3 regions of the Acidovorax sp. DMC1 genome follow, and region 1 is predicted to be linked to each of the others. Evidence: predicted binding sites of a transcription regulator. Region 1 holds the regulator's gene; each other region holds the start of a gene.
The links. The regulator FNR, encoded in region 1, switches genes on or off when oxygen is low (the NO sensors DNR and NnrR bind a similar motif). The targets are predictions, from matches to a motif close to TTGATNNNNATCAA.
Positions count from the first base shown of each region.

Region 2: the regulator FNR is predicted to act here: its motif matches at 7,691-7,704, upstream of ACT531_RS20185 (oxygen-binding di-iron domain-containing protein).
Region 3: the regulator FNR is predicted to act here: its motif matches at 3,131-3,144, upstream of ACT531_RS03815 (hemerythrin domain-containing protein).

Region 1 is NZ_JBQUYO010000005.1:62,152-72,103, reverse strand. It holds gene ACT531_RS12335 (heavy metal translocating P-type ATPase) at 1-1,942, shown strand, start outside; gene ccoS (cbb3-type cytochrome oxidase assembly protein CcoS) at 1,942-2,079, shown strand; gene ccoN (cytochrome-c oxidase, cbb3-type subunit I) at 2,144-3,583, shown strand; gene ccoO (cytochrome-c oxidase, cbb3-type subunit II) at 3,602-4,234, shown strand; gene ACT531_RS12315 (CcoQ/FixQ family Cbb3-type cytochrome c oxidase assembly chaperone) at 4,251-4,388, shown strand; gene ccoP (cytochrome-c oxidase, cbb3-type subunit III) at 4,413-5,327, shown strand; gene ccoG (cytochrome c oxidase accessory protein CcoG) at 5,420-6,865, shown strand; gene ACT531_RS12300 (FixH family protein) at 6,930-7,208, shown strand; gene ACT531_RS12295 (hypothetical protein) at 7,265-7,561, shown strand; gene fnr (fumarate/nitrate reduction transcriptional regulator Fnr) at 7,663-8,385, opposite strand; gene hemN (oxygen-independent coproporphyrinogen III oxidase) at 8,575-9,952, shown strand, end outside.
Region 2 is NZ_JBQUYO010000011.1:127,940-137,891, forward strand. It holds gene ACT531_RS20145 (type IV pilus secretin PilQ) at 1-1,486, opposite strand, end outside; gene ACT531_RS20150 (pilus assembly protein PilP) at 1,483-2,025, opposite strand; gene ACT531_RS20155 (type IV pilus inner membrane component PilO) at 2,022-2,687, opposite strand; gene ACT531_RS20160 (PilN domain-containing protein) at 2,689-3,309, opposite strand; gene ACT531_RS20165 (pilus assembly protein PilM) at 3,306-4,385, opposite strand; gene ACT531_RS20170 (penicillin-binding protein 1A) at 4,653-7,046, shown strand; gene cyaY (iron donor protein CyaY) at 7,097-7,426, opposite strand; gene lptM (LPS translocon maturation chaperone LptM) at 7,439-7,645, shown strand; gene ACT531_RS20185 (oxygen-binding di-iron domain-containing protein) at 7,761-8,588, shown strand; gene ACT531_RS20190 (protein-methionine-sulfoxide reductase heme-binding subunit MsrQ) at 8,654-9,310, opposite strand; gene msrP (protein-methionine-sulfoxide reductase catalytic subunit MsrP) at 9,372-9,952, opposite strand, start outside.
Region 3 is NZ_JBQUYO010000001.1:810,284-820,235, forward strand. It holds gene ACT531_RS03805 (YbfB/YjiJ family MFS transporter) at 1-1,184, opposite strand, end outside; gene ACT531_RS03810 (alkene reductase) at 1,357-2,460, shown strand; gene ACT531_RS03815 (hemerythrin domain-containing protein) at 2,485-3,072, opposite strand; gene ACT531_RS03820 (methyl-accepting chemotaxis protein) at 3,227-4,894, opposite strand; gene ACT531_RS03825 (heavy metal translocating P-type ATPase) at 5,013-7,355, opposite strand; gene ACT531_RS03830 (heavy-metal-associated domain-containing protein) at 7,523-7,729, shown strand; gene cueR (Cu(I)-responsive transcriptional regulator) at 7,792-8,310, shown strand; gene ACT531_RS03840 (type I restriction-modification system subunit M) at 8,433-9,952, shown strand, end outside.

The DNA of each region.
Region 1 (9,952 bases):
CTGGGCCTCCTGGGTCATCACGCTGCCCATGGTGGTGTTTTCTTGTGGCCCCTTTTTTACCAGCGCGCTGCGTGACATTCGCCTGCGCCGCGTCAGCATGGACCTGCCTGTGGCGTTGGGCATGGCCATCACGTTCGTGGTCAGCACGGCCGGCACTTTTGACCCTGCAGGCATCTTTGGCAAGGAGGTGTACTACGACTCCTTGACCATGTTTGTTTTCTTTCTGCTCACCGGCCGCTGGCTGGAGCTGCGCCTGCGCGACCGCACGGCGGGCGCCCTGGAGGCCGTGATGAACCGCCTGCCCGACAGCGTGGAGCGGCGCGCGGCGGATGGCAGCTTCGCCCGCGTAGCCACGCGGCGCATTGGGGTGGGGGACACCATCCGTGTGCTGCCAGGGGAGGCGTTTCCGGCCGACGGACGCATCACGGCAGGCAACACCCATGCTGACGAGGCTTTGCTGACGGGCGAATCCACGCCCGTGGCGCGCCCCGTGGGCAGCAGCGTGACGGCGGGCAGCTACAACCTGCAGGCGCCGGTCGAGGTGCTGGTGGAAGGCACGGGTGGGCAGACCCGCTTTGCGCAAATCGTGGCGCTGATGGAAAGCGCGTCGCTGCAAAAGCCCCGGCTGGCGCAGCTGGCAGACCGCATTGCGCGGCCTTTCCTGGTCGCCGTGTTGCTGGCGGCGGCGCTGGCGGCTGCCTACTGGTGGCCGTCGGACCCCGGGCATGCGTTGATGGTGGCGGTGGCGGTGCTCATCGTCACCTGCCCGTGCGCGTTGTCACTGGCCACCCCGGTGGCCATGCTCACGGCGGCGGGTACGCTGGCGCGCCACGGCGTGCTGGTGCGCAATCTACAGGGGCTGGAGGCGCTGGCCCAGGTGGACACCATGGTGTTTGACAAGACCGGTACGCTGACCCGCGACGGCATGGCGCTGCAGGCGGTACACCCTGCGGCCGGTTGCAGTGCACAAGAGGCGCTGGATCTGGCGGCAGCGCTCGCGCGCCAGTCCATGCACCCGGCTTCGCGGGCCTTGGCTGCGGCGGCTTCTGCACAGCAGCTGCCGTTGGGGCGTTGGCAGGTGATGGGCCTGCAGGAGGATGCAGGACAGGGGCTGACCGCCACCGTGGAAGACGCTACAGGGGGCGCCGCGGCTTGGACGATCCGCCTGGGCTCTGCCCGCCATGCGGGCGTTGCCAACGATGCCAACGGTGCTGCGCTGCAGGTCGTGCTCTCTGAGCAATCGGCAGATGGAGCCTTGCGCGAACTGGCCCGCTTTGATCTGGTGGAAGACCTGCGGGCTGAGGCCTCCGCCGTGGTGCACGCCTTGCAGCAGGACGGTGTGGCTGTGCAATTGCTGTCGGGTGACCGCCGGGGTGCAGTGCAGCGGGTGGCCACGCAAGCGGGCATTGCCCATGCCCAGGGCGAGTGCACTCCGCAGGGCAAGCTGGCAGCGCTACGGGCACTGCAGTCGGAAGGACACCACGTGGCCATGGTGGGTGATGGCCTCAATGATGGCCCGGTGCTTGCGGGGGCCCATGTCTCTTTTGCCTTTGGCCGTGCCGTGCCACTGGCGCAGTCTCGGGCGGACTTTGTAGTGCTGGGCGACAGCCTGGCGCTGGTGCCGCAAACGGTGCTGCTGGCGCGCCGCACCCTGCGCGTGGTGCGGCAGAACCTGTGGTGGGCCGCTGCCTACAACGCGCTGTGTGTGCCGCTGGCAGTACTGGGCTGGATGCCGGCCTGGCTGGCCGGGCTGGGCATGGCGCTGAGTTCGCTGCTGGTGGTGCTCAATGCAGCACGCCTGGCGCGCGACCTGCCTTCCTTGCCAGGCTCGCACAGCGCGCCGTTGCCAACAGCTGCTTTGCCTGCGCGCCCCGACATCACGGCCGGCGGCACGTCGCAGCCGCCCCTTGATCTTTCGAAGACCCCACTGGAGCCCGTCTGATGGACATCCTTTATTTGCTGATTCCTTTGTCCGTAATGCTGGTGCTCCTGATTCTGGGAGGCCTGTGGTGGGCGGTGTACCACGGGCAGTTCGAGAGCGTCGAACAAGAGGGGGAGCGCATTCTCCGAGACGGTTGACTTGTGTCAATGCCCGATAGCCGCGACTGCAACAAACTCTTACTGCAATACAAAGAGGTGCCCGATGGATTTTCCAAAAACAAATGCTGCGCACTACAACGATACGGTAGTGCGGCAGTTCTCTATCCTGGCCGTGGTGGTGGGGGTGGTCGGCATGCTGGTGGGCGTCATCATCGCTGCCCAGTTGGCTTGGCCAGAACTCAACTTTGGCATTCCGTGGCTGAGTTATGGCCGCTTGCGACCTTTGCACACCAATGCGGTGATCTTTGGTTTTGGCGGTAGCGCGCTGTTTGCTACCAGCTACTACGTGGTGCAGCGCACCTGCCAGGTCCGGCTTTTTGCGGGTCCTCTGGCCGCATTCACCTTCTGGGGCTGGGTGCTGGTCATTGCGGCTGCGGTGGTCAGCCTGCCCATGGGCTACACCCAGGGCAAGGAATACGCTGAACTCGAATGGCCCATCGACATCCTGATCACGCTGGTGTGGGTGTCCTATGCCATCGTGTTCTTCGGCACCATTGGAACCCGCAAGGTCAAGCACATCTATGTGGCCAACTGGTTCTTTGGTGCGTTCATCCTGGCCGTGGCGCTGCTGCACCTGGTCAACAGCGCAGCCATCCCTGCGGGCATGATGAAGAGCTACTCGGCCTATGCCGGTGTGCAGGACGCCATGGTGCAATGGTGGTACGGCCACAATGCCGTGGGCTTCTTCCTGACCGCTGGCTTCCTGGGCATGATGTACTACTTCATCCCCAAGCAGGCGGGCCGTCCGGTGTACTCGTATCGCCTGTCGATCGTGCACTTCTGGGCGCTGATCTTCACCTACATGTGGGCCGGCCCACACCACCTGCACTACACCGCGCTGCCTGACTGGACGCAATCGGTGGGCATGGTGTTTTCGCTCATCCTGCTGGCTCCCAGCTGGGGCGGCATGATCAACGGCATCATGACCCTGTCGGGTGCATGGCACAAGCTGCGTGACGACCCTATCCTGCGCTTCCTGATCGTGTCGCTGTCGTTCTACGGCATGTCCACGTTCGAGGGCCCGATGATGTCCATCAAGACCGTCAATGCCCTGAGCCACTACACCGACTGGACCATCGGCCACGTGCACTCCGGCGCCCTGGGCTGGGTGGGCCTGATTTCGATGGGTTCGCTGTACTACCTGGTGCCCCGTCTGTTCGGCAAGGACAAGATGCACTCCGTCAAGGCGATCGAGTTGCACTTCTGGATGGCCACCATCGGCATCGTGCTGTACATCGCCGCCATGTGGATTGCCGGCGTGATGCAAGGCCTGATGTGGCGCGCGGTCAACCCCGACGGCACGCTCACCTACACCTTCGTGGAAAGCGTGAAGGCGACCTATCCCTTCTATGTGATCCGTGTGGCCGGTGGCCTGCTGTACCTGGGCGGCATGCTGGTCATGGCCTGGAACGTGTGGCTGACTGCCATCTCGGGCCGTTCGGTCAAGGTGGCCATTCCTGCAGTGAACACGGCCCACGCCTGAGTCCGAAGGAGATCATTCATGTCCAATAACAACACATCTGCTTCGACCGGTTTCACCCATGAAAAGGTGGAGACCAATAACTTTCTGATGATCGTGCTGATCCTGATCGTGATCGCCATTGGCGGCCTGGTCGAGATCGTGCCCCTGTTTTTCCAGAAGTCCACGACCGAGGCGGTCAAGGGTGTCGAGCCTTACAACGCCCTGCAGCTGGCGGGCCGCGACATCTATATCCGCGAGGGTTGCTACAACTGCCACTCGCAGATGATCCGCCCCTTCCGCGCCGAGACGCTGCGGTATGGCCACTACTCGGTGGCGGGCGAGTTTGTGTATGACCACCCCTTCCAGTGGGGTAGCAAGCGCACGGGTCCCGACCTGCACCGCGTGGGCGGCAAGTACAGCGACGAATGGCATCGCATCCACCTGAACAACCCCCGCGATGTGGTGCCCGAGTCCAACATGCCCGCATACCCCTGGCTTGAGAAGAACCAGGTGGACCCCGCAGTGATGGCGCCCCGCATGAAGGCCCTGCGCACCGTGGGCGTGCCTTACACCGACGAGCAGATCACGGCTGCTGCGGGCGAGGTCAAGGGCAAGACGGAGCAGGATGCGCTCATCGCCTACCTGCAAGTCATGGGCCGTGCGCTCAAGTAAGCAAAGGAGATATCCCATGGACATCACCACCATGCGCATCGTCGCCACCCTGGCATCGATGGCCTGCTTCATTGGCATCTGGGTCTGGGCCTACCGAGGCCGCAACAAGGCCCGGTTTGACGAGGCAGCCCAGCTGCCTTTCGAGACAGATTGACCTTCACCAGAACGAGAACACCCCATGAGTGACTTCACCAGCAATTTCTGGTCGGTCTTTGTGACCACGCTGACCCTGGTCGGCATCATCGCCTGCGGCATCCTGCTTTGGATGGCGGGCCGCAAGAAGGTGGTGGCCACCTCCGACAACACCACCGGCCATGTCTGGGATGAGGACCTGGTCGAGATGAACAATCCCCTGCCGCGCTGGTGGGTGTGGCTGTTCGTCATCACCATCGTCTTTGGCCTGGGCTACCTGGCCGCCTATCCAGGTCTGGGCAGCTTCACCGGCAAGCTCAACTGGACGCAGAAGGGCGAGTACGAAGCCGAAATGGCCAAGGCCAAGACGGAGCTGGAGCCGCTGTACGCACGCTTTGCCTCCATGAAGCCTGAAGACGTTGCCGCCGACCCCCAGGCCCATGCCATTGGCGAGCGCTTGTTCATGAACAACTGCGCACAGTGCCACGGCTCCGATGCGCGCGGCAGCAAGGGCTTTCCGAACCTGACGGACAACGACTGGCTGCACGGCGGCACACCCGAGAAGATCCGCGAGACGCTGGAGAAGGGCCGCATCGGCAACATGCCTCCCATGGCGGCCGCCGTGGGCTCCCCGGAAGACGTGCGTAACCTGTCGCACTACGTGCTGAGCCTGTCGGGCAGCCCCCATGACTCGCTGCGCGCATCGCTGGGCAAGGCCAAGTTTGCGGCCTGCGCAGCCTGCCACGGCATGGACGGCAAGGGCAACCAGGCACTGGGCGCGCCCAACCTGACCGATGACATCTGGCTGCATGGCTGGGGCGAGGCCGCCATCACCGCCATGATCAACAACGGCAAGGTCAACCAGATGCCTGCACAGGCCGAAAAGTTGACCGAGGCGCAGATCGGCGTACTCTCTGCCTATGTGTGGGGCCTGTCGAACAAGCAGGTGGCTGCACGCTGACCTGGCTGCCGGGCGGTGCGTGAGACGCACCGCCCGGGTTTCCGTTTGAAGGCACCCCTTTTGCGCCTTAATTCCGTTCACAAAGCGACACCATGAGCACACCCAGCGAGCCGGCTCGCAAGGTCATCCCGATTACGCCAGTCGCGGCAGATGCGTCTTCTGCGGGCGAGATCATCTCGCTGTACGAAGCGCAAAAGAAGATCTACCCGCGTTCCATCAGCGGCCTGTTTGCGCGCTGGCGCTGGGGCATGGTGTTTCTCACGCAGCTGGTGTTTTACGGGTTGCCGTGGTTTGAGTGGGGCCAGCGCCAGATGGTGCTGTTTGACCTGGGGGCTCGCAGGTTCTACATCTTTGGCTTGGTGCTGTATCCGCAGGATTTCATCTACCTCACCGGCCTTCTGATCATTTCGGCGTTGTCGCTGTTCCTGTTCACCGCGGTGGCCGGGCGTCTGTGGTGTGGCTTTGCGTGCCCGCAGACGGTGTACACCGAAATGTTCATGTGGATCGAGCACAAGATCGAAGGCGATCGCAGTGCCCGGCTCCGCCTGGACAACGGCCCTTGGACGTTCGAGAAGATCCGCAAGAAGTTTTTCAAGCAGGTGGTGTGGATTACGGTGGCCCTGTGGACGGGGTTCACCTTTGTGGGGTACTTCGTTCCCATTCGCGAGCTGGGCAGCGAGCTGCTGGCGTTCCAGGGCAGCTGGCAGATTTTCTGGGTCCTGTTCTACGGTTTTGCTACCTACGGTAATGCGGGCTTCATGCGCGAGCAGGTCTGCAAGTACATGTGCCCTTACGCGCGCTTTCAGAGCGCTATGTTTGACAAGGACACGCTGATCGTTACCTACGACCCTGAACGTGGCGAGCAGCGTGGTCCGCGCAAGAAGAACATCGACTACAAAGCCCAGGGCTTAGGTGACTGCATCGATTGCTCGTTGTGTGTGCAGGTCTGTCCCGTGGGCATCGACATCCGCAAGGGTTTGCAGTACGAATGCATTGGCTGTGGCCTGTGTGTGGACGCCTGCAATACCGTGATGGACAAGATGCAGTACCCGCGTGGGCTCATCCGCTATTCGACCCAGAACGGCGTGGCCAAGCACTGGACGCAGTCGCAGATGTTGCGCCGCGTGCTGCGCCCCCGCGTGCTGATCTACAGCGCCGTGCTGGTCACACTGTGCGTGGCCATGTTGGCCAGCCTGGTGGCGCGCACGCCGCTGAAGGTGGATGTGGTGCGGGACCGCGCCGCGCTCTCGCGCATCGTGGCGGGAGGCAAGCTGGAGAACATTTACCGGCTGCAGATCATGAATGCCACCGAAGGCGAGCAGCGTTATCGCATCAGTGCGCGAGGCCTGGAGGGGCTGGAAGTGGCTTCTGAGGCTGAAGTGGACATTGGCGCGGCGGAGTCTCGCTGGGTGGCCGTGCGTTTGCAGATTCCTTATGGTTCCGCTACGCCCGGATCACACGCCGTTCAGTTTGATGTGCAGGCCGTAGGAGCAGCGGCCCATGTCACGGAGAAATCCGTGTTCCTTGTACCGCGCTGAGCGGTATTCCGGTGGGGCCCTTCAGGGCCGCACTTTGACCGATATTGTTGAGGAGTAAAGCACCATGTCTTCAAACCCTGCCATTGCAACCCCGGCGGCAACCGTACCCTGGTGGAAGTTTGGCCATGTGTGGCTGGTGATTGCCGGTCCACTGATCGTGATCGTGGCGGGCTTTGTGACGCTGTGGCTGGCGATTTCGCGGCCCGACCCTGTGGTGGCGGAGGACTACTACCGCCAGGGCATTGAAATCAACAAGACACTGGCGGCGCCGGAGAAGAGTCTGGCGCCGGCCCTCAAGGCCCGCAACCATGCGGCCACCCCTGTGCAAGACCAACCACGCTGAAACCTCTAGGGTCGCACACCCTGGCGACCCCGGCAGCACCAGGAGACAGAACCTATATGTGGACGCAACGCCTGATGTGGATTGCATGGCCCGCCTTTTTGATGGCGGGTGTGCTGGAGATGCTGGTTTTTGCCATGGTGGACCCCCAGGACCTGCATTGGTTCGGGCAGCCTCTGGCGCTGTCGAGGCAGGGGGTGTACACCCTCGCATTTTTTGTGTTCTGGGCCATCACCATGGCCACCAGCGCGTTGACCACGCTGCTGTCCATGTCACCGTTTGAGGTCAACCGCTGTCCCGTGCCCGACGGGGAGCGCCCTGACGATTGCCGAAAGACATCGTCGTCTTGCTCCTGAGCCTTTTTCGCCGGTTCATGCGGGCATGCGCTGCATGCCGTTTTAGAAGGGACCGTAGGGCTTTTGTACCGCCCCGACCCTCAGCCGACGAGGGGCCGTACTCAGTGGCAGGTCTGCTGGCTGTTCACAATGCGTCGCAGGGCATCGGTGTCGAGGATGCGCACATGGCGCTGTTTGACTTCCACGATGCCTTCTTCCACAAACTTGGAGAAGGTGCGGCTCACTGTTTCAAGTTTGAGGCCCAGGTAGCTGCCGATCTCTTCGCGCGTCATGCGCAGCACCAGTTCCGATTGCGAGAAGCCCCGTGCATGCAGGCGCTGCACCAGGTTGAGCAAGAAGGCCGCCAGGCGCTCCTCGGCACGCATGCTGCCCAGCAGCAGCATCACACCATGTTCGCGCACGATCTCGCGGCTCATGATCTTGTGCACGTGGTGCTGCAGGGCCGTGACTTCGCGGGACAGTTCTTCGATGCGGTCGAAAGGCATGACGCAGACCTCGGCATCTTCCAGGGCCACCGCGTCACAGGTGTGGTGGTCATTCACGATGCCGTCCAGCCCGATGATCTCCCCCGCCATCTGAAAGCCTGTGACCTGGTCGCGACCGTCTTCGGTGGCCACACAGGTCTTGAAAAAACCGGTGCGGATGGCGTACAGGGACGTGAAGGACTCGCCATTGCGAAACAGCGTGCCGCCGCGCTTGACCTTGCGGCGGACAGCAACGACCTCGTCAATGCGCTGCAGTTGCTCTTCGTTCAAGCCCACGGGCATGCACAGCTCGCGGAGGTTGCAGTTGGAGCAGGCGACTTTGATGGTGAGCGGGTTCATAAACACATGGGCTTGGGTTAGCGGTCAAGCATATCGCGCTTGCCGTACACGAACCTGAATACAGAGCGCGGGCAAGCGGCTGACCTTCATCAAATTGTCGCCGTATCGCTTGCGGGTTCACTTGATGCAGGTCAAGGACATGTCCCAGAGCCTACGGCACAGTCAAGGTGTACGCAAGGAAATTTCCCCATGACTGCTGTTTCGCCAGACCTTCTGCGCCGCTTTGACGTGCCAGGGCCCCGCTATACATCCTATCCAACGGCCGACCGTTTCGTGGAGGCGTTTGGTCAGGAAGACTATGTGCTGGCGCTGCAACAGCGCCGCTCGGGCACGCTGGCCAAGGCCATGCCGCTGTCCCTGTACGTGCACATCCCGTTTTGCGAATCCTTGTGCTACTACTGTGCCTGCAACAAGATCATCACCAAGCACCATGACCGCGCCGAGGTCTACTTGCGCTACCTGAGCCGCGAGATCGACCTGCACACCGCGCACTGTGGCGTAGGACAGGTGGTGAGTCAACTGCACCTGGGCGGTGGCACGCCCACCTTCCTATCCGATGATGGATTGCGGGAGCTGATGGCCATGCTCAAGCGCAGCTTCACGCTGGCGCCTGGGGGGGAATACTCGATCGAGGTGGACCCTCGCACCGTCAATGCCGAGCGTCTTGCACTGCTGGCTGAGCTGGGGTTTAACCGGCTGAGTTTTGGCGTGCAGGACTTTGATGCCGAAGTGCAGAAGGCTGTGCACCGCATCCAGCCTGCCGAACAGGTGTTTGCGCTGGTTGAGTCTGCGCGTTCGTTGGGCTTTGACTCAGTGAATGTGGATTTGATCTACGGCCTGCCGCGCCAGACGCCCGAGTCTTTTGACCGCACGCTGGCTCAGGTGGCGCAACTGCGGCCTGACCGCATCGCGCTGTATGCCTATGCGCACTTGCCAGAGCGTTTCAAGCCACAGCGTCGCATCATCTCTGCGGAGTTGCCCACGGGCGCGAGCAAGCTCTCCATGTTGTCGCGCTCGCTCGATGCCTTCATGGATGCTGGATACGTGTACGTGGGCATGGACCACTTTGCGCTGCCCACCGATGCCCTGGCCGTGGCCAAGCGTCAGGGGCGCCTGCACCGCAACTTTCAGGGCTACAGCACGCAGCCGGACTGCGACCTGATCGGCCTGGGCGTATCGGCCATAGGCCGTGTGGGGGCAACCTACAGCCAGAACTCCAAGACGCTGGATGAGTACTACGACTTCCTGGACCAAGGGCGGTTGCCCGTAGTGCGCGGGTTGGCGCTCACGCGCGACGACCTGGTGCGCCGTGCGGCCATCATGGCCCTGATGTGCCAGGGGGAACTGCTGTTCGAGCCGATGGAGCAGGCATGGCTGATCGACTTCCGCCAGTATTTCGCTGCGGAGTTGGCTCAATTGGAGGGCATGCAGGAGCAAGGGCTGGTGCGCGTTGGGCCTGAGGGCATTGAAGTGACCGCGACCGGTTGGTTCTTCGTGCGGGGCATCGCCATGGTTTTTGACCGCTATCTGCAGGCAGACCGCAACCGCGCCCGGTTTTCGCGCATCA
Region 2 (9,952 bases), on a different contig from region 1:
ACGTTCCGAGCGCTACGCGATTGGCTCCTCCGATGCTATAGCCACCGTCTCCACCACGATTCGCCCTCAAATCCGTCGCCCCAAGCCGTACACCCAACGATCGGCCAAAAGTGTCGCGGGCTTCCACAATACGCGCCTCAATCAAAACCTGACGCACCGCCACATCCAGGCTAGCCAACAGCAAACGGACCTCCTCAAGTTTGCTTGGCGTATCGGTTACGAAAATCTGGTTCGTGCGTGGCTCTGATATGGCACTCCCGCGTTCAGACAAAAACCGAGTAGTAATAGCCGTTCCTGTCGCGCCAACACTTGTTGTTAGCTGGGCAACAATATCCGCCGCCTTCGCATAATTTAACTGGAAAGACTGAGTCTTCAAAGGCTCTAGCTTCTGAATGGCTTGAGCAGCTTCAAAATCTTTTTTTGTCCGTGCATCTATTTCGTCCTTGGGCGCGATCCAAAGAACAGAACCCGTTTTTCGCATACCAAGCCCCTTGGCATCCATTATGATTTGGAGCGCTTGGTCCCAGGGAACATCTTTGAGCCGCAAAGTTAATGCGCCCGTCACGGTATCAGATGTAACGATATTAAAATTTGTAAAGTCAGCAATCACTTGAAGAAGCGATCTCACTTCAATATTTTGAAAATTCAACGACAGCTTTTCCCCAGAGTACCCTGGCCCTTGGGTCAATTTGCTCAGATCGATTTTTTTCTGTCGAACTTCAATCACAAACTGATTATCGCTTTGGTACGCACTGTGCTCCCAATCACCACTAGACTCGATGAGCATCCGAACACGTTCGCCAGCCTGGCTTGTGGTTACTGTCTGAATAGGGGTACCAAAGTCTGTGACATCCAAACGCCGGCGCAATCCTTCAGGCAGAGATGAGCGCATGAATTCCACAGTAATGCCTTTAGCTTGTTGCTGCAGATCAACGCCTACTTGGTTACTGGCAAGATTAACAATCACTCTCCCAGCACCGTCAGCACCGCGACGAAAATCTATATCCTTCAGGGGCAGTACATCGCTGTTCTGACTTTCTGAAAACGCAACAGACTGCGAGGGCGCCATAGCAGCCCCAGAGGCCACAGACTCCAATGAAAGAAATAGAGACCTCCCCGAGAGATCAATCTTGTAAGCTGCTGGCACCTTTAAGTTCAAAACAATGCGCGACCGATCACCAGCCTGAACCACATTTACAGATTTTAGGTTCCCAAGATTAATCTCATGCGTATTTTTGCCAGAAGAATTAACAATCCCTTGAAAATCTAACGCTATCCGGGCAGGGGATTGTGTTGCAAACCCTGTAGGCAAAACTGAGGGTGGGTCGGTGAAGTCAATCTTTAGCGTCTCAACGCCAGCCTGGACACTAGCAGAAATAGCACTAATAGCCCCTCCAGCAAACGCGCTAAAGGATGCAAAAAGCATTGAAACGCCAACAGCAGCGCTACGGCAGTAATTTAATAAATGGCCACTATATTGTTTCATTTTTTGCCCTCTTGCAGATCAAGCGACGCTGAACGTTCTATCCAATCCCCAGTTGCATCTTGCACAATTTCGCGCAACTGGATTGCATTTTCGGTAATCTGAACAATCTTTCCATAATTTTGACCCAAATAATTTCCAACCTTGATTTGGTAAATTAAATTGTCAACTTTAACTAGTGCAGTTGGGGCTCCTGACTTATTCAAGCTTCCCACCATTACGATTGCATCAAGAGGAAAGGCCTCCAACGGATCTTTACGACGATTCATCTCCGGAGCGATCAGCGCAGCGTTTGAAGCCACTTGATTAGAATCGCGTTTCAGCGCCTGAGTTAGCTTACCTTGGTTAAACGGCTCGATAACATCATCTTGTACATAAGGTTCTGGAAAGAATTTTTTTGGCTCCGTCAAGGGCTGAACATTTGGTTTGGTACTAGCCCTCTGCTCGGCCATCCAAACTCTCAACTCATCCTCTCCGGACGACCCGCAGCCGGACAGGACGAATACGCCAAGAACAAGGAGTATCCGAATATTAGCTTTCATTGCTTGACACTCCCGGCCTTTTTCTGCGCCTGTATTTCTTCAGGATCCAGATATCGAAAGGTTCGCGCGGTTGCGTCCATGGTTAACACATCACGAGCATTCGGAACAATTGCCATATTGTTCAAAGTGACAATGCGCGACAAGTGCGCAATATCTGAAGCAAATGCACCGATATCGTGATACTTCCCGGTCACTCGTATCGTTATAGGTAATTCAGCATAGTAGTCTTTCACGACAACTTGACCAGGGCGAAAAAGTTCGAACTGCAGGCTTCGCCCCAAACCAGACTGGTTGATATCAGAAAGAAGCGCTGCCATTTCGGCTTTACTAGGAAGCTGCTTTTCAAGTTGAATAACATACTGCTGTATTTGCTCGCGCTGTTTCTTCAACGCATCCAGACTGACAGCTTTTACAAGTTTCTTTTGATAGTCAGTCCGCAAAACCAGCTCTTTGCTACGCTCCTCTTCCAGTTGCACTTCATATTCCTGCAAAAAAGCAAACCATGCAACGATCGCGACTGCAGCAGCGATAAAAACACAAAGGATAACCTTGGGCAATACCGGCCAAGCTGAGGGATCCCTTGTGTCTAAATTTTTAAACTGTCGCTGAATGGCTTCGAGACGCTCAGCTGTGCTGATCGATTTTTCTGTTGACTTCGCCATATCATTTACCTCCTGGCGACGAAGCGGTGGCACTTGCTGCCTCTATGACTTTTTGAGCGTCACTAGCACGGACCAGCTGAAACCTCAAGTTAAAGGAAGAAACCCTCCGCTGGTCCCTTTGGCTCAAAGCTACCGTGCTTGCCGTAATTTCCGTCAACTCCGGCTTCGCAAGCCATGGCGTATTACTAGCCAAGTTACGCAGCAACTCAGAAACGCGCTCATTAGATTGGGCCATCCCTTGCATTGTTATCGTTTGGCCAACTTGCTTTATTGCGGTGACGTATACACCATCAGGTAACTGCTTAACCAATTCGGTGAGCAGGTGAACAGGCAAATTGCGATCTGACTGCAGATCTTCGACAGCCTTTTGGCGTGCACGCAAGGAAGCAATCTCATCCTCTATGGACGCAATTTCCTTGATCTGTCCTTCCAGCACCTTGATCTCTTGCTGGAGAAAGGTATTCTTATTCTGCTGATCCGTGATCATGATCTGAAACCACCAATAGATGGCTCCAGCAATAGCAAGACCCAACAGAAACGACGCAAACATCGTCGCCTGGAACGCCTCCTTGCGACGCTTGCGAGCCTCTTCACGATGAGGTAACAAATTGATGAGAATCACTGCAGAAACCTCCGCATAGCGAGACCGCAAGAGGTCAGGTAGGACGGCGCTTCACGCACCATTTTTTTCAGTCGCACGGAACTTCCGATTTCCATGCCATCAAAAGGATTGACAGCACTGCATGCAAAACCGGTTTGCTGAGTGACTGCCTCTGTAAGACCTGGCAGTGGGGCCGAGCCTCCGGCCAGCATGATGTGGTCGACACGGTTGTGCGGCGTGCTTGTGAAGAAGAACTGCAGGGCGCGACCAATCTCTTGGGCCATGCTGTCAACAAAAGGACGGAGGACCGCTGATTGATAGTCTTCTGGCAAATCACCGCTGCGCTTTTTGCTCTCGGCTTCTTCCACCGAGAAACCATATTGACGAACAATCAACTGAGTAAGCTGGGCGCCGCCAAAGGCTTGGTCACGGTCATACAGAACCTCTTCGTTCCGGATCACCTGCATGCTGGTCGTCAGGGCTCCCACCTCGAAAAGGGCCACCATCGCATCCACGCCTTTATTAGGCAGCGCTTCAATGAGGCGCCCAGCAGCCAGTCGTGATGCATGGGATTCAATATCGACCACCACGGGCTTCAGCCCGGCGGCCTCCGCCAAGCCCTGTCGGTCTTGGACTTTTTCACGCCGGGACGCGGCAATCAGAACGTCAACATCCCCTGGTGCGTTTTTACTGGGACCGATAACGCAAAAATCCAAGCTGACCTCGTCGAGCGAAAACGGGATGTACTGGTTGGCCTCGGATTCCACCTGGACCTCAAGCTCCTGCTCGGTCATACCACCTGGCAGCGTGATCTTCTTGGTGATCACTGCGGAAGGGGGCAGCGCAAGCGCCACGTTTTTGGTTCTAGTGCCGCTCTTCTTGACCAAGCGACGCAATGCGTCCGCCACTTCGTCAAACTTTTCGATGTTGCCATCGGTGATCCAGCCCCGCTCCAGTGGCTCGATCGCGCAACGCTCTAGGACCAGACTACCCGCCTTATCGCGTCCCAACTCCACCAGCTTGACACTGGAGGAGCTGATGTCGATTCCCAGCAGCGGAGCAGACTGGCGATTGAACAAAGACCCCATTGAGATCAAGATTGGTCCCCTGTAACTTGCCAAAATGAGGCAACAAAACTTAACACTTCACATGAATGCTATCAGTAAGATAGTTCTCCAGCAAAGATTTTTCCCCCTGTAACATCAGAAGAGCGTTGCCAAAAGCAGACGAAATTTTTGGGCGCTGCAATACCGCTCGGCCACTACCGGAAGCCTTTCGGCGGCACCTTGCCAAGTACGAAATTGGATTTCGAGCCCCAGCGGTGGACATTTTTATAATGGGCGGTCTTACCCCATCGGAGCGATATGCCGCCCTCCCCTTCGAAGTCCTCCGACAAGTCGGACTCCTCTCCTGTTCGCACCCGCCCCAGTTGGCTTCGCTGGTTGGTTCGTATCTCTCTTTGGATCACGGGATTGGCGGCGGCCGCAGCCTTGGGCCTGGCGCTCACAATTGCTGTGGCTCTGTCGGTGGCCTACCCCAACCTACCCGACATCTCTGACTTGGCGGACTACCGTCCCAAACTGCCGCTGCGGGTGTACTCAGCGGAAGGAGCCTTGCTGGGCGAGTTTGGCGAAGAACGTCGCAACCTCACACCCATCGGCGAGATTCCGCAGGTCATGAAAGACGCCGTTTTGGCGATTGAAGATGCCCGGTTCTTCCAGCACGGCGGGGTGGACTACAAAGGCGTTCTGCGTGCGGGTCTCGCCAATCTGGGCCGGGTAAAAAGCCAAGGCGCTTCCACGATCACCATGCAGGTGGCACGCAATGTTTATCTGTCTTCAGAAAAAACATTTACTCGCAAAATTTACGAAATCTTACTAACCTTCAAATTGGAGCATTTGCTGACCAAGGATCAGATTCTTGAGATTTACATGAATCAGATTTTCCTCGGCAATCGTGCTTACGGTTTTGCAGCCGCCTCTGAAGCTTATTTTGGTAAACCGCTCAAATCCGTTTCGATCGCCGAAGCTGCGATGCTTGCCGGTTTGCCTAAGGCTCCCTCTGCCTACAACCCCATCAGCAATCCGAAACGTGCCCGCGCTCGTCAGCAGTACATCATCGAGCGGATGGAAGAAAACGGCTTCATCACTGCGCAACAAGCAGAGCAAGCCAAGAAAGAAGAACTGAAAATCCGCACGGGGCCCGACAACACCCGTATCCACGCTGAATACGTGGCGGAAATGGCCCGCCAGCTGATCTTTGCCCAGTACGGCAACGAGGCCTACACACGCGGTCTCAATGTGTACACCACCCTCAATGCCGCAGAACAAGAGGCTGCCTATGTTGCCTTGCGGCGCGGGATCATGGATTACGAGCGGCGCCAGCAGTATCGGGGGCCGGAGAAGTTTGTAGCGCTGCCTGCCAGCGCCCAGGAGGTGGAAGACGCCATTGATGACGCACTGGCCAACCACCCGGACAATGGCGACGTGCTCTCCGCGGTGGTGCTGGAGGCATCCGCCAAACGCATCCTAGCCGCCCGTGCCAACGGGGATTCGGTGGAGATCACGGGCGATGGACTGAAGCCTGCTCAATCCGGCCTCAGCGACAAGGCCCCTCCCAATATCAAGATACGGCGTGGCGCTGTGATCCGTGTGGTCAAGACACCCAAGGGCGCCTGGGAAATTACACAGCTGCCCGAAGTGGAAGGCGCTTTTGTGGCCCTGGACCCGCGCAACGGCTCCATTCGTGCACTGGTGGGTGGCTTCGACTTCGACAAAAACAAGTTCAACCACGCAGCGCAGGCCTGGCGCCAGCCGGGCTCCAGCTTCAAGCCCTTCATTTACTCGGCGGCGCTCGAAAAAGGCTTTACGCCCGCAACCGTGATCAACGACGCCCCGCTGTTCTTTGATGCGGGTGTCACCGGCGGCCAACCCTGGGAGCCCAAGAACTACGACGGCAAGTACGACGGCCCCATGAGCATGCGCACCGGCTTGGCGAAGTCCAAGAACATGATCTCCATCCGAATCCTGCAGGCCGTAGGCCCCAAGACGGCACAGGAATGGGTGGGACGGTTTGGATTCGACCCCGAGAAACACCCCGCCTACCTGACCATGGCGCTGGGTGCAGGCTCAGTGACGCCTCTGCAAATGGCCTCTGCGTATTCGGTGTTCGCCAACGGCGGGTACCGCATCAATCCTTGGCTGATCGCCAAGGTCACCGACCATAAGGGCCGGGTGATTTCAGAGATCACACCTCCCGCGTTGAGTGAACAGCCACGTGCCATTGATGCGCGCAACGCCTTTGTCATGAGCAGCCTGTTGCAGGAAGTGACCCGCACCGGTACTGCAGCACGGGCTCAAGCGACTCTGAAACGTCCCGATCTTTATGGCAAAACCGGTACCACCAATGATTCGGTGGACGCGTGGTTTGCTGGGTTCCAGCCGACCATAGCAGCCGTGACCTGGATTGGCTATGACACGCCGCGTAATCTGGGCAGCCGGGAAACCGGGGGCGGGCTGAGCCTGCCGGTGTGGATCAGCTTCATGGAGCGCGCGCTCAAGGGTGTGCCGGTGATGGAGCCCACGGTGCCGCCCGGTGTCGTGAATGTGGGCGGCGAGTGGTTCTACGAGGAATACGCGCGCAACGCGGGTGTTTCGAGCGTGGGGGTGGAAGACCGATCCGCATCTCCTGCGGTAGCCCCCCAGGCGCCTCCTCCTTCTGAAGAGCGCAGTCGCATCCTGGACTTGTTCCGTAACTGATCGCCCCAACGCCCCAGCACCAGCCCCTCAGGCTGGCGGGGCGAAAACCGTCACGCAGAAAACTGCAGCGACATGCCGGACTGCTGTGACGCGTCGCGCGTGAGGCACGCAAAAAACTCACCTGCGCCTTTGGTATCCTGCCAGTGGCTGCCATCAAAACGGTAGTGGTAGCCGCCCGATCGGGCCGCCATCCACACCTCGTGCAGCGGCTTTTGCAGATTGATCACGATCTGGCTGCGATTGGGAAAGGTCAAGGTCACCATGCCCCCCGAGCGCTGGCTGTCCACATCGGCATCCGAGGTGTCGTTGATGCGATCACAACTGCGCTCGACGGCAAGCAGCAGTTGTTCGGCGTGGTCCATGAATTCGAGGTCGGTCATTACAATTTGCGCATGTTGAAAGCTCCCCAAATTCTAGTCAGGACGCTTGTCCTTGCTGCCAGTGCGGCAGCCCTCTTCGGTTGTGGCCAGCGGGGGCCGTTGTATCTGCCGACCGGCCCTGCTGCGAGCCAGCGTGCCACGCTGTCGCAAACACTCACGCCGAGCAACGACACCAACACTGCGCCGTCGCCTGCGGCCAGCACCTCGCAGCCACGCTGAAGCATTCGATCGCCTGCGCAGAATGGCCAGGCAATGCGGTTTCGCTTGATTTCCATCAAGCACAAACCTTAGGGGTACTCGTACAGTCTGCGCTTTATTGCACCGCAGGATGGCCATGGCCCTGGAACTCTACCGCGACAAAAATCATGCTTGCCTGATGTTCACCGACCTCATTGAGGAGGATGGGCAGGCCGTGCAGGCCAATCAGTTCCTGATCGTGGACGACGACACCGGCGCCATCATCGACCCGGGCGGCAACCTCGCGTTCAACGAGCTGTTCATGGGAATGACCAAGCATTTCCCGCCGCACAAGCTGTCGTACCTGATCGCCTCGCACGCAGACCCGGACATCATCGCCTCGCTGGACCGCTGGATGACCAGCACCAAGGCCAACCTGGTGATCTCACGTGTGTGGGAGCGCTTTGCACCGCACTTCACCAAGGTGGGCAAAACCGAAAACCGCGTGATCGGTGTGCCAGACGGTGGCGGCCACCTGCCACTGGGACGCCATGAACTGGTGCTGCTGCCTGCGCACTTCATGCACTCCGAGGGCAACTTCCACTTCTACGACCCGGTCAGTCGCATCCTCTTCACAGGCGACCTGGGCGTATCGATGATGTCGGGGGCCGAGGCCCGTGTGCCGGTGACTGACCTCAAGGCGCACATTCCGCGCATGGAGGGGTTCCACCGCCGCTACATGGTGTCCAACAAGATCCTGCGCTTGTGGGCACGCATGGCCCGGCAGCTCGACATTGCCATGATCGTGCCGCAGCATGGTGCCCCGATCATGGGCAAGGAAGCCATTAGCGACTTCTTTGAATGGATCGAGAACCTGATGTGCGGCATCGACCTGTTCGATGATCGCGCCTACCAGATTCCCACCGCGTACATCGACCCTGTGACCCGGCAGATGCGCCCTGCGCTGCGGGCAGTCAATGGGTAAATGTTGGTCAAATCGACTGCAAGCGCTACAACTACAAGCCCAAAAAGCTATAAATTTAATAGCATTTAACGTCCCGGAGATCCAGCGGCTGTCCGTCTTGCCGCTGAACCGGCCGGTGCAGCCGACCGCTTTTGCAGTCGGTGCCAAAGTCGCCAGCCCAGCAGCGCGCCGAGGATGGCGGCATAGATGGTCACTTCACCAAAATTGTTCTTGCCCGCACGCATCCAGAAGAAATGCAGCACCGCCAGCCCGGCCACGGCATAGACAGTGCGGTGCAGCGCCTGCCAGCGCTTGCCGCCCAAGGCCTTGATCGCGCGATTGAACGACGTCGCAGCCAACAGGGCCAGCAACACCAGGGCCAATGTGCCCACCAGGATGAAGGGCCGCTTGGCGATGTCGTGCAGGATGTCCGGGATGTCAAAACCCATGTCGAACCAGCTGTAGCTCAGCAGGTGCAGCACGCCGTAAAAGAACACGAACAACCCCAGCATGCGCCGAAACCGCGCCAGTTGCGGGGTGGCGGTGATAACGCGCAGTGGAGTGATCGCCAGCACCAAGCAAAGCGCCCGCAGCGTCCAGTCACCAGTGGCGCGGATCAACGCCTCTGCAGGGTTGGCGCCCAGCTGGTTCGCCACCGCTGCATAGACCAGCCATGCCAGCGGCAACAGGCACAACACGAACACCACCGGTTTGGCGGCGGGGTGGAGCAATAGTTTTAGCATTGCGATTCAAGAACCACCGTGGCCTCGCACACCGCCCAGGACGGTAGCGAGGCCCAGGCGGTCAGTAGAACTTCTTGAGGTCCATGCCCGCGTAGAGCTGGCCGACCTGGGCTTCGTAGCCGTTGAACATCAACGTCTTGCGTTTCTTGGCAAACAAGCCGTCTTCACCAATGCGCCGCTCGGTCGCCTGGCTCCAGCGGGGGTGGTCCACATTGGGGTTCACATTGGAATAGAACCCGTACTCCTGCTGGGCCGCCTTGTTCCACGCGGTGCCTGGTTCCTTTTCGACAAAGCGGATCTTCACGATGCTCTTGGCGCTCTTGAAGCCGTACTTCCATGGCACCACCAAGCGCACCGGTGCACCGTTCTGGTTGGGCAGCACTTCGCCGTACATGCCGAAGGCCAGCAAGGTCAGCGGGTGCATGGCCTCGTCCATGCGCAAGCCTTCCACATAAGGCCAGTCCAGCACGCGCGAGCCCACGAAGGGCATGGTGGCCTTGTCGGCCAGGGTCACAAACTCGACGTACTTGGCGCTGCCCTGAGGCTCCACCCGCTTGATCAGCTCGGCCAGCGAGTACCCCACCCACGGGATGACCATGGACCAGCCTTCGACGCAGCGCAGTCTGTAAATACGTTCTTCCT
Region 3 (9,952 bases), on a different contig from region 1:
AGCGCGCAGGCCGAGAACACCAGCCCGCGCGCCAGGCCCCCGGGCCCGTCGGCGATCCAGCCCACCACCGTGGGCCCCACGATCTGCCCGGCCGCAAACACGATGGTGAACGCGCTGATGCCGCTGGCCCACAGCGCCTGCGGCAGGTTGTGCCGCACCAGCGCCGTGGTCGATGCCACCACCGACAAAAACACCCCGCCAAACAGCAGCCCCGAGGCCAGCACCACCGGCCACGCGCCCGTGATGGAGGGCAGGATGGTGGCCACGCCCAGCAGCGCATTCAGGCGTGCCAGCGCCTCACCGCCCCGGCTGCGGTCCAGCAGCCCGGCCCAGATGCGCGACGACAGCACCACGGCCAGCCCCAGCAGGGCGTAGAACAGCGTCACCTCGCCCGCACCCCGGCCCTGCTCGCGCAGCAGTGCCACCACAAAGGTCATGTAGCCGATGTAGCCCACGCCAAACAGGCCGTAACCCAGCAGCGCAGGGGCCAAGGCCCGCCAGCGCACGCGGTCGGGCACTGCAGCCGCCGGTGGGGTCCCGGATGCCGCCGCCACAGGTGCAGCCAGCCCGCTCAACACCCGCGCTGGCCACAGCAGCGCCAACGTGGCCGCCACACAGGCCAGCGCCAGCGCCCACCAGGCCCAGGTCCAGCTGTGCGGCGCAGGCGCCACGCCCAGCACCGCGGGCACCAGCAGCGCCGACAGGCTGATGCCCCAACCCGTGCCGCCGTAGTACAGGCCCAGCAGCAATCCGCTGCGCCCCGGCACCTGCGCACCCAGCCGCGCCGCGAGCAAGCCCCCGGCAATGAACACCAGCGCACTGGCCCCACCAGCCAGCAGGCGCTGCGCCAGCAAGGGCGTTGCCTGCGTGAAAAATCCGCTCAGACCCATGAACACCGTGGCCATCGCGGCGCCCACCAACAGCACTGCGCCAGGGGCCGCGCGCCGCAACAGCCAGGGTGTGGCCAAAGCACCCAGCAAGTAGCCCAGCGCATTCGCCGTGTTCATGCCCCCTGCCAGCGTGTAAGACCAGCCCAGGTCTTCACGCATGGGCGGCAGCAACAAGGCATAGGCAAACCGCGTGATGCCCAGCGAAATGGCGGCACCCATCGACAGGGCCACGGCGAGCCACAGGCTGCGCAACGGGGAGATGGAGAGCGGTGCGGAGGGCGGTGGCGAGGGCATGGCGGTCCATTCTCATGCAACCGCACCCGCGCCGCTTGCGCCGCCGGGACAGCACGGGGTTAACACAAAACCGGAGCCCTTGTTGACGCCAGTGTGCTGCACGTTTTGCGCTGCAGCATTAAGCTGCAGGCCTGCTTTTTTGGCACATCGCCTTTCTCCAGGACTTCTCACCATGACCTCTTTGTTTGAACCCACCCGCGCGGGCGACCTCCAGCTGGCCAACCGCATTGCCATGGCGCCGCTCACGCGCAACCGCTCGCCCGAGGCCATCCCCACCGACCTGGTCGCCACCTACTACGCACAGCGCGCCAGCGCCGGTCTCATCATTTCCGAGGCCACGGCCATCAGCCCGCAAGCCCAGGGCTATGCCGATGTGCCGGGCCTCTATGGCACCGAACAGCTGGACGGCTGGAAGAAGGTGACCCGCGCCGTGCACGATGCCGGTGGCAAGATCGTGGTGCAGCTGTGGCATGTGGGCCGTGTCTCGCACACCGACCTGCAGCCGGGCAACGCCGCCCCCGTCGCACCTTCGGCCGTGCAGGCCAACACCAAGACCGTGCTCATCAAGGACGGCGTGCCCACATTCACCCCCACCTCGATGCCCCGCGCGCTTGATGCCGAAGAGATCCCCGGCATCGTGCAGGACTACCGCCACGCCGCACGCAACGCCATTGCGTCGGGCTTTGACGGTGTCGAAATCCACGCAGCCAACGGCTACCTGATCGACCAGTTCCTCAAGACCGGCGCCAACCAGCGCACCGACGACTACGGCGGCAGCATCGCCAACCGCGCGCGCCTGCTGCTGGAAGTGACCCGCGCCATCGTCGAGGAAATCGGCGGCGGCCGCACCGGCATCCGCCTGTCGCCCGTCACCCCCGCCAACGACATCGTGGACGCCGATCCGCAGCCGCTGTTCGACCACGTGGTGCGCCAGCTGGCGCCCCTGGGCCTTGCCTACATCCACGTGATCGAAGGCGCCACCGGCGGCCCGCGCGAGGTAGAAGGTCGCCCGTTCGACTACGCCGCCCTCAAGGCCGCCTACCGCGCAGCGGGTGGCAAGGGTGCATGGATGGTCAACAACGCCTACACGCGCGAACTGGCCGATGCCGCCCTGGCCAACGGTGCCGACATCGTGGCCTTTGGCCGCCCCTTCATCGCCAACCCCGACCTGGTGGCGCGCCTGAAGGCCAACGCCCCGCTCAACGAGGTGAACCGCGCCACGCTGTACGGCGGCGGGGCCGAGGGGTACACGGACTACCCGGCGCTCAGCGCCTGAGTCCCCACCGAGCGGCGCTGCCGCTCAGGAGGGTGAACCGAGCCCGATCGGGCTCGGCGCCCGCATCACGATGCGGGTGAACAGCCGGTCATACGCCGCATCGCGCGGCTTGCCGGGGGCCAGCGGGTTGGTGTTGCTGGCAAAGGCCGCGTCGATGGCGGTCCAGTCGCCCGGCTGCAGGGCCTCCTGCGCGGCGGGCAGCACCACGGTTTCTTCCAGGCGCATGTGCTCCAGGTAAAAGCGGATGTAGCGCTCCAGCGCCAGCGCAAACGCCTCGCGGCGCGCATCGCCCATCAGCTCCCAGCCCAGCAGCAGGTGCTGCAGTTCGCGCACGGCGGCCTCGCCACCCTCGTGGTCTCGCTCCAGCTGGGCGATGGCCTCGGCCGCCTGGGGTGAGCGCTCGGCCACCTTGGGGAACAGCCACTGCGACTCCTTGGGGTGGTGCTGCCGCTCGGGAAACTCATCGATGTAGAACAGCATGGCCCGCATCACGTCAAAGAACGCAGCGGGCTCGTCACCCGGGCCCTGGTCCAGCATCAGGCGCAGCGAGTGCAGCACCGCTGCGAGCGACGCATGCTCCTCGCGAATGGTTCGCAGACTGATCGACGGCATGGCGCACTCCCCAGGTTCAACAAGGCCCCAAGGGTGCCACGCGCTCCCCGGTGCGCCCATGACGCAGGTCAATAAACCGCCGGGCAGCACCGCCCACAAAAAAGCCCCGCAGACCAGGCCTGCGGGGCTCGTCGAAACAAAAGGCCTGGTGCGGTCAGTGCGTCAGGCGTGCCTGCGCAGGGCCTGCAGCCAGCGCCTGGGGCGCCTGGTCTGCATAGGGGGCAGCCACTGCGCCGCCGTGGCCATAGCCACCGGCCGATTCGGCCAGACGGAACTGCTGCACCACGTGCGACAGGCGCGCGGCCTGCTCGCGCAGCGACTCGGCGGCGGCGGCGGACTCTTCCACCAGCGCCGCGTTCTGCTGCGTCATACGGTCGATCTCGCCCACCGAGCTGTTCACCTGGCCAATGCCGGCCGATTGCTCGGACGCTGCGGCCGTGATCTCGCCAATGATGTCGCCCACGCGCTGCACGCTGCTCACGATGTCCTTCATGGCCGTGCCGGCTTCTTCCACGTGGCGCACGCCGCCGTCCACGGCCGTCACGCTGCTCTGGATCAGGCCCTTGATGTCGCTGGCCGCCGCCGCACTGCGCTGCGCCAGGCTGCGCACCTCGCTGGCCACCACTGCAAAGCCCCGGCCCTGCTCGCCTGCGCGGGCCGCTTCCACGGCCGCGTTCAGCGCCAGGATATTGGTCTGGAAGGCAATGGAGTCGATCAGGCCGATGATGTCGCCGATCTTGCGGCTCGATGTCGAAATCTCGTGCATGCTGGCCACGGCCTGCTGCACCACGCCGCCACCGTGGGTGGCCATCTGCGAGGCCGACGCGGCCAGCTGGTTCGCCATCTGCGACGACGACGCCGTCTGTTGCACCGTGGACGTGAGCTGCGACAGCGAAGACACAGCTTCTTGCGCGTTACTGGCCGTCTGCTCGGTGCGTTGCGACAGGTCCTGGTTGCCCGTGGCAATTTCCTGGCTGGCCGTGGCGATGTTGCCGCTGGCATCCCGCACCTGCGCCACCAGCGCGCTCAGGCCTTGCTGCATGTCGCGCAGCGCGCGCTGCAGGTCGGCCACTTCGTCCTTGCCCTCGGCAGCAATGTGCTGCGACAGGTCGCCGCCCGCGATCGCCTGGGCCATCTTGCGCGCTTCTTCCAGGGGCTTGCAGATGGAGTTCATGTTCATCAGCGTGGTGGGCACCACCACCACCACGGTGATCAGCACCGCCAGCACAAACAGCCACTTCGTCTGGTTGGACACCTCGCTCTGCTGCGCCACCGACTTGGACACCTCGGCGCGCAGCACCGAGTCCAGCTCGGCCATCAGCTTGTCGGCCTCGGCAAACTCGGCCACGGCCTTGCCGCTCATGCGGTTGGCAATGGTGGCGGTGTCGTAGCCGCCCGCCTCCAGCTGGCGCGCCACGTGCGCAAACAGCTCGCGATAGCTGTCCAGGCGCTTGACGATGTTGCGCACCACCGCGTTGTCAGAGTCTTCCCCGCCTTCCAGGAACTTGTTGGCAATCTTCTTGGCCTTGTCCTGGCTCTCCACCCACTTGGCATGGGCGGCCTTCACGGCTTCGGGCTTTTCGTAGCCAATGATCATGTCCTTCTCGTACTGGCGGATGGCCCCCATCTCGCCCCGCAGCTCGGCCATGCTGCTCACCTTGGCGAACGAGTGGTCCATGAAGTTCTGGCTCATGTCGTTGATGCGGAACATGCCCAGCATGCCCGCGCCACCCAGCAGCCCCAGCAGGCCCAGCACCACGCCAATGGCGCCCAGCATGCGCAAACGTATGGTGAACTGCCGCATGAGCGAGAAGAGATTCATGATCTGTCGTCCTTGATATAGCTATGCCGATGCGGTGACCGCACCTCCCCCGAGGCCACGGATTCGCAACAAATCGTTGCAGTTTGCCAGACATCGATGACCGTGCTGTACGTATTTATCACATGCGCCACCGCTTGAGTAAGAGGGCATTCGCCATCACGCTGACCGAGCTGAGCGCCATGGCCGCGCCCGCCACCACCGGGTTCAGATACCCCAGCGCCGCCAGCGGAATGCCCGCCACGTTGTATGCAAACGCCCAGAACAGGTTCTGGCGGATCTTCATCACCGTGCGGTGCGAAATATCCAGCGCCGCTGCCACCAGCATCGGGTCGCCGCGCATCAGCGTGATGCCCGCTGCGTGCATGGCCACGTCCGTCCCGTTACCCATCGCCATACCCACATCGGCCGCAGCCAATGCCGGGGCATCGTTAACGCCGTCGCCCACCATCGCCACAATATGGCCCCCACGCTCCGCCGCTGCGCTGGGTCGCTGCCCCCCGAGGGGGCTTTCGCGCCTTGGGGCGGCCCGGCGGCGCTCATGGTGCTTGCCATCGCTGCCCTGTTGCAGCGCCGCCACCTTGGCGGCCTTGTCGCCCGGCAGCACCTCGGCCATCACCTCGCCCGCCGCCGGGTCCAGCCCCAGGCGCCGGGCCATGGCCTCGGCCGCGCCCCGGTTGTCGCCCGACACCATCACCGTGCGGATGCCACGCGCCTTGAGCGCCGCCAGCGCTTCGCGCGCACCCGGCTTGGGTTCGTCGCCAAAGGCCATCAATGCCCGCAGCGCCAACCCTTCCGTGACCCGTTGGGCCACGGCGGACACCGTGGCGCCTTCGCGTTGCAACGCTTCCGCGCGGTCTGACAACGGGCCCAGGCCCACCCCCAGCTCCTGCATCCAGCGCAGGCTGCCCACCAGGTAGCTCTGGCCGTCCACCTCGCCCTCGGTGCCGCGCCCGGGCACGGCGCGCACGTCCTGCGCGGTGGCCACGTTAATCTGCCGCTCGCCCGCAGCCGCCACCACCGCGCGCGCCAGCGGGTGTTCGCTGCCGCTTTGCACCGCCGCCACGGCCGCCATCACTGCCGCCTCATGAAGACCCGGCACCACCTCAAACGCCGTGAGCCGGGGCTGGCCCACGGTCAGCGTGCCGGTCTTGTCAAAGGCCACCGTGTCAACCTTGTGGGCCAGCTCCAGCGCCTGCACGTCCTTGATCAGGATGCCGTGTTTGGCCGCCACGCCCGTGCCCGCCATGATGGCAGCCGGCGTGGCCAGCCCCAGCGCACAGGGGCAGGCAATCACCATCACGGCCACGGCGTGGATCAGCGCCGCCTCCAGCCCAGCGCCCATGGCCAGCCAGCCCGCCAGGGTCACCAGCGCCACCACCAGCACCACCGGCACAAAAATGGCCGACACCTGGTCCACCAACCGCTGGATGGGCGCCTTGGCCGCCTGGGCGTCTTCCACCAGCCGGATAATCTGGGCCAGCACCGTCTCGGCGCCCACGGCCGTCACCGCCATCACGATGCGGCCATCGCCGTTGATCGAGCCGCCCGTCAGCGCCGCGCCCACGTCGCGCGCCACCGGCAGGGGTTCGCCGGTCAGCATCGATTCATCCACCTGCGTGTGGCCCTCGTGCACCGTGCCGTCCACAGGGATGCGCTCGCCCGGCCGCACCACCAGCTGGTCGCCCACCAGCACTTCCGACACCGGCACATCCACCTCGCCCTGCTTGGTGAGCAAATGCACCACATCCGGCCGCAGCGCATGCAGCGCGCGGATGGCCGCCGTGGTCTGGCGCTTGGCGCGCGCCTCCAGCCACTTGCCCAGCAGCACCAGCGTGACCACCACGGCCGACGCCTCGAAGTACAGGTGCGGCACATGCCCCGGGTGGTCCGTGGGCGCTGTGAGCCACAGCCACATCGACAGGCCCCAGCCCGCACTGGTGCCCAGCGCCACCAGCAAATCCATGTTGCCGCTCAGCGCCTTGGCCGCATGCCAGCCCGCCTTGTAAAACCGCGCCCCCAGGATGAACTGCACCGGCGTGGCCAGTGCAAACTGCATCCAGGCGGGCAGCATCCAGTGCTGGCCAAACAGGTCGCCGAACATCGGCAACACCAACGGCGCCGACATCAGCAGGCCAATGCCCACGGGCAGGAACCCCGCCCAGGGCGACAGGTCTTCCACCGCCTCGTCCTGCCCCGCCGCACGCGGCTCGTAGCCCGCATTGCGCACCGCGCGGCGCAGCACCGCCTCCATGGCGGCAGCGTCAGCGCCCACCTGCGGGACAAAGGCAATGCGCGCAGACTCGGTCGCCAGGTTGACCGAGGCCTCCTGCACGCCCGGCACCTTGCGCAGAGCGCGCTCCACACGGCCCACGCAGCTTGCGCAGGTCATGCCAGAAATGCCCAGGTCCAGCGAGTGCACAGACCCGGGCGCGGTATTGGGGGGGGTGGTAATGGTGTTCATGGCAGGGATGCTGATCCTTGACGTGATGGCAAGGTCAAGCATTGATCTTGATCAACCCTCACATCATGAGTGTCTTGCGCAGCGCTTGACTCTGCCACGATGTCAAGCTTCAACATTCGCTTCGGTCGCATCCACGGCCACATTTCCAAACCCAACAAGGACACACCATGGCAACCAACACCACCACCTTCCAGGTACAGGGCATGACCTGCGGCCACTGCGAGCGCGCCGTCACCCAGGCCGTGCAGCAGGTAGACCCTAACGCCCAGGTGCGCATCGACCGCGCCAGCGGCAAGGTGGACGTGGACAGCACCGCCCCCCGCGAAGCCCTGGCCGCCGCCATTGCCGAAGAAGGCTACACCGTCGCGGCTTGAGAGGCCGAGAGTCTTTTGCCTCTGAGCGCCGCGCCACCACACACCCCAACGAGGGCCACACCATGACCACGCCCCAGTCCGTCAATACCGCGCCGACCGCGCGCACCAAGGCCGCAGCGCCCCGCGCCATCGCCTGGCCCGTGCCCATCGGCGTCGCCGCCCGGCGCGCCGGCATCTCGGCGCGCATGGTGCGGCACTACGAATCGCTGGGCCTCATCAGCGGCGTGGCCCGCACCGACAGCGGCTACCGCCAGTACACCGAGGCCGATGTGCACGCCCTGCACTTCATCCGCCGCAGCCGCGACCTCGGCTTCTCGATGGAAGAAATCGCCGAGCTGCTGGGCCTGTGGCACGACCGCAGCCGCGCCAGCAGCCAGGTCAAGCGCATCGCCCAGCAGCACATCGACGACCTGAGCGAACGCATCGCCCAGATGCAGGCCATGCAGCGCAGCCTGCAAACCCTGGTGTCCTGCTGCCAGGGCAACGACCGGCCGGACTGCCCCATCCTGGATGACCTGGCGGCGGGGCAGGCAGAACACCACACGCCCAGGATTCCGCGCAAGACGCTACCAAATCAATAGCTACTCGCGCATGTTCGACTAGCGCTTGGGGCAAAAAATGCCCCAAACTGCGCCGGCCAAGCCATGGAAGGCTCCGCATGGCAGACTCACAGGCTTTCCCACAGCCCCCTACAGACTGCCCCATGCTCACCGGTGACCTGCGCAACAAAGTCGATCAAGTCTGGAACGCCTTCTGGTCAGGCGGCATCGCCAACCCCATTGAAGTCATCGAGCAGATCACCTACCTGCTCTTTCTGCGCGCGCTCGACAGCGACCAGACCCGCGAAGACAACAAGGCCCTGCGCCTCAAAACCCAGCCCGTGCGCCTCATCCCGGCAGGCATGGACGCACTGGAGCGCCCGCACGACAACATGCGCTGGTCCCGCTTCAAGAACATGGCCCCAGCTGAGATGTTCGACGTGCTCAGCAACCAGGTCTTCCCCTTTCTGCGCGGCCTGCAAGCCTCGGGCGGCCCGGCGGCTGAAAGTGCCTTTGCACACCACATGGCGGGTGCCCGCTTCACCATCCCCACGCCCGGCTTGCTGGCCAAGGTGGTGGACTTGCTCGACACCATTCCGCTGGACGACCGCGACACCAAGGGCGACCTGTACGAATACATGCTCGGCAAGATTGCCTCTGCCGGGCAGAACGGGCAATTCAGAACGCCCCGCCACATCATCGATTTGATGGTGGCCCTGACCGCCCCCACACCGCAAGACACCATTTGCGACCCGGCATCAGGCACCTGCGGCTTTTTGGTCGCCGCAGGCGAATACCTGCGCCGCACCTACCCCGACATGCTGCGCGTGCCCGCGCAAAACAAGCACTTCCACAACGGCATGTTCCACGGGTATGACTTTGACAACACCATGCTGCGCATTGGCAGCATGAACATGGTGCTGCACGGCGTAGAGCACCCCGCCATCGAATACCGCGACTCGCTCGCCGAAGGCGCGGCGGGCGATGCCGAGGCCTACAGCCTCATCCTGGCCAACCCGCCCTTTGCGGGCAGCCTGGACTACGAAAACACCGCCAAGGATTTGCAGCAAACCGTCAAAACCAAAAAGACCGAGCTGCTCTTCCTCGCCCTGTTCCTGCGCCTGCTCAAGACCGGCGGGCGCGCCGCCGTCATCGTGCCCGACGGCGTGCTGTTTGGCTCCAGCAAGGCGCACAAAGAACTGCGCCGCAAGCTGGTGGAAGAGCAAAAGTTGGACGCCGTCATCAGCCTGCCCGGTGGCGTGTTCAAGCCCTATGCGGGCGTGAGCACGGCTATCTTGCTGTTCACCAAAACCATGAGCGGCGGCACCGACCATGTGTGGTTCTATGACATGCAGGCCGACGGCTGGAGCCTGGACGACAAACGCCAGCCCCTGCTGGATACAAGCCTTTTAGGCCTCCAGCCCTTGCTGGACAAGCGCGAGCAGCTATCAGAAGCAGAGCACGCCAAAAACAACCTGCCCGATGTGCTGACCCGCTGGGCGCAGCGCAACGGCAGCGAACGCGAGCGCCCCCGCACCGCGCAAAGCTTTTGCGTGCCCAAGGCCGACATCGAGGCCAATGGCTATGACCTGAGCATCAACCGCTACAAGGAAGTGGTGCATGAGGTGGTGCAGCACCGCGCGCCGGGGGAAATCTTGGCGGAGCTGCGGGCGCTGGAGGATGA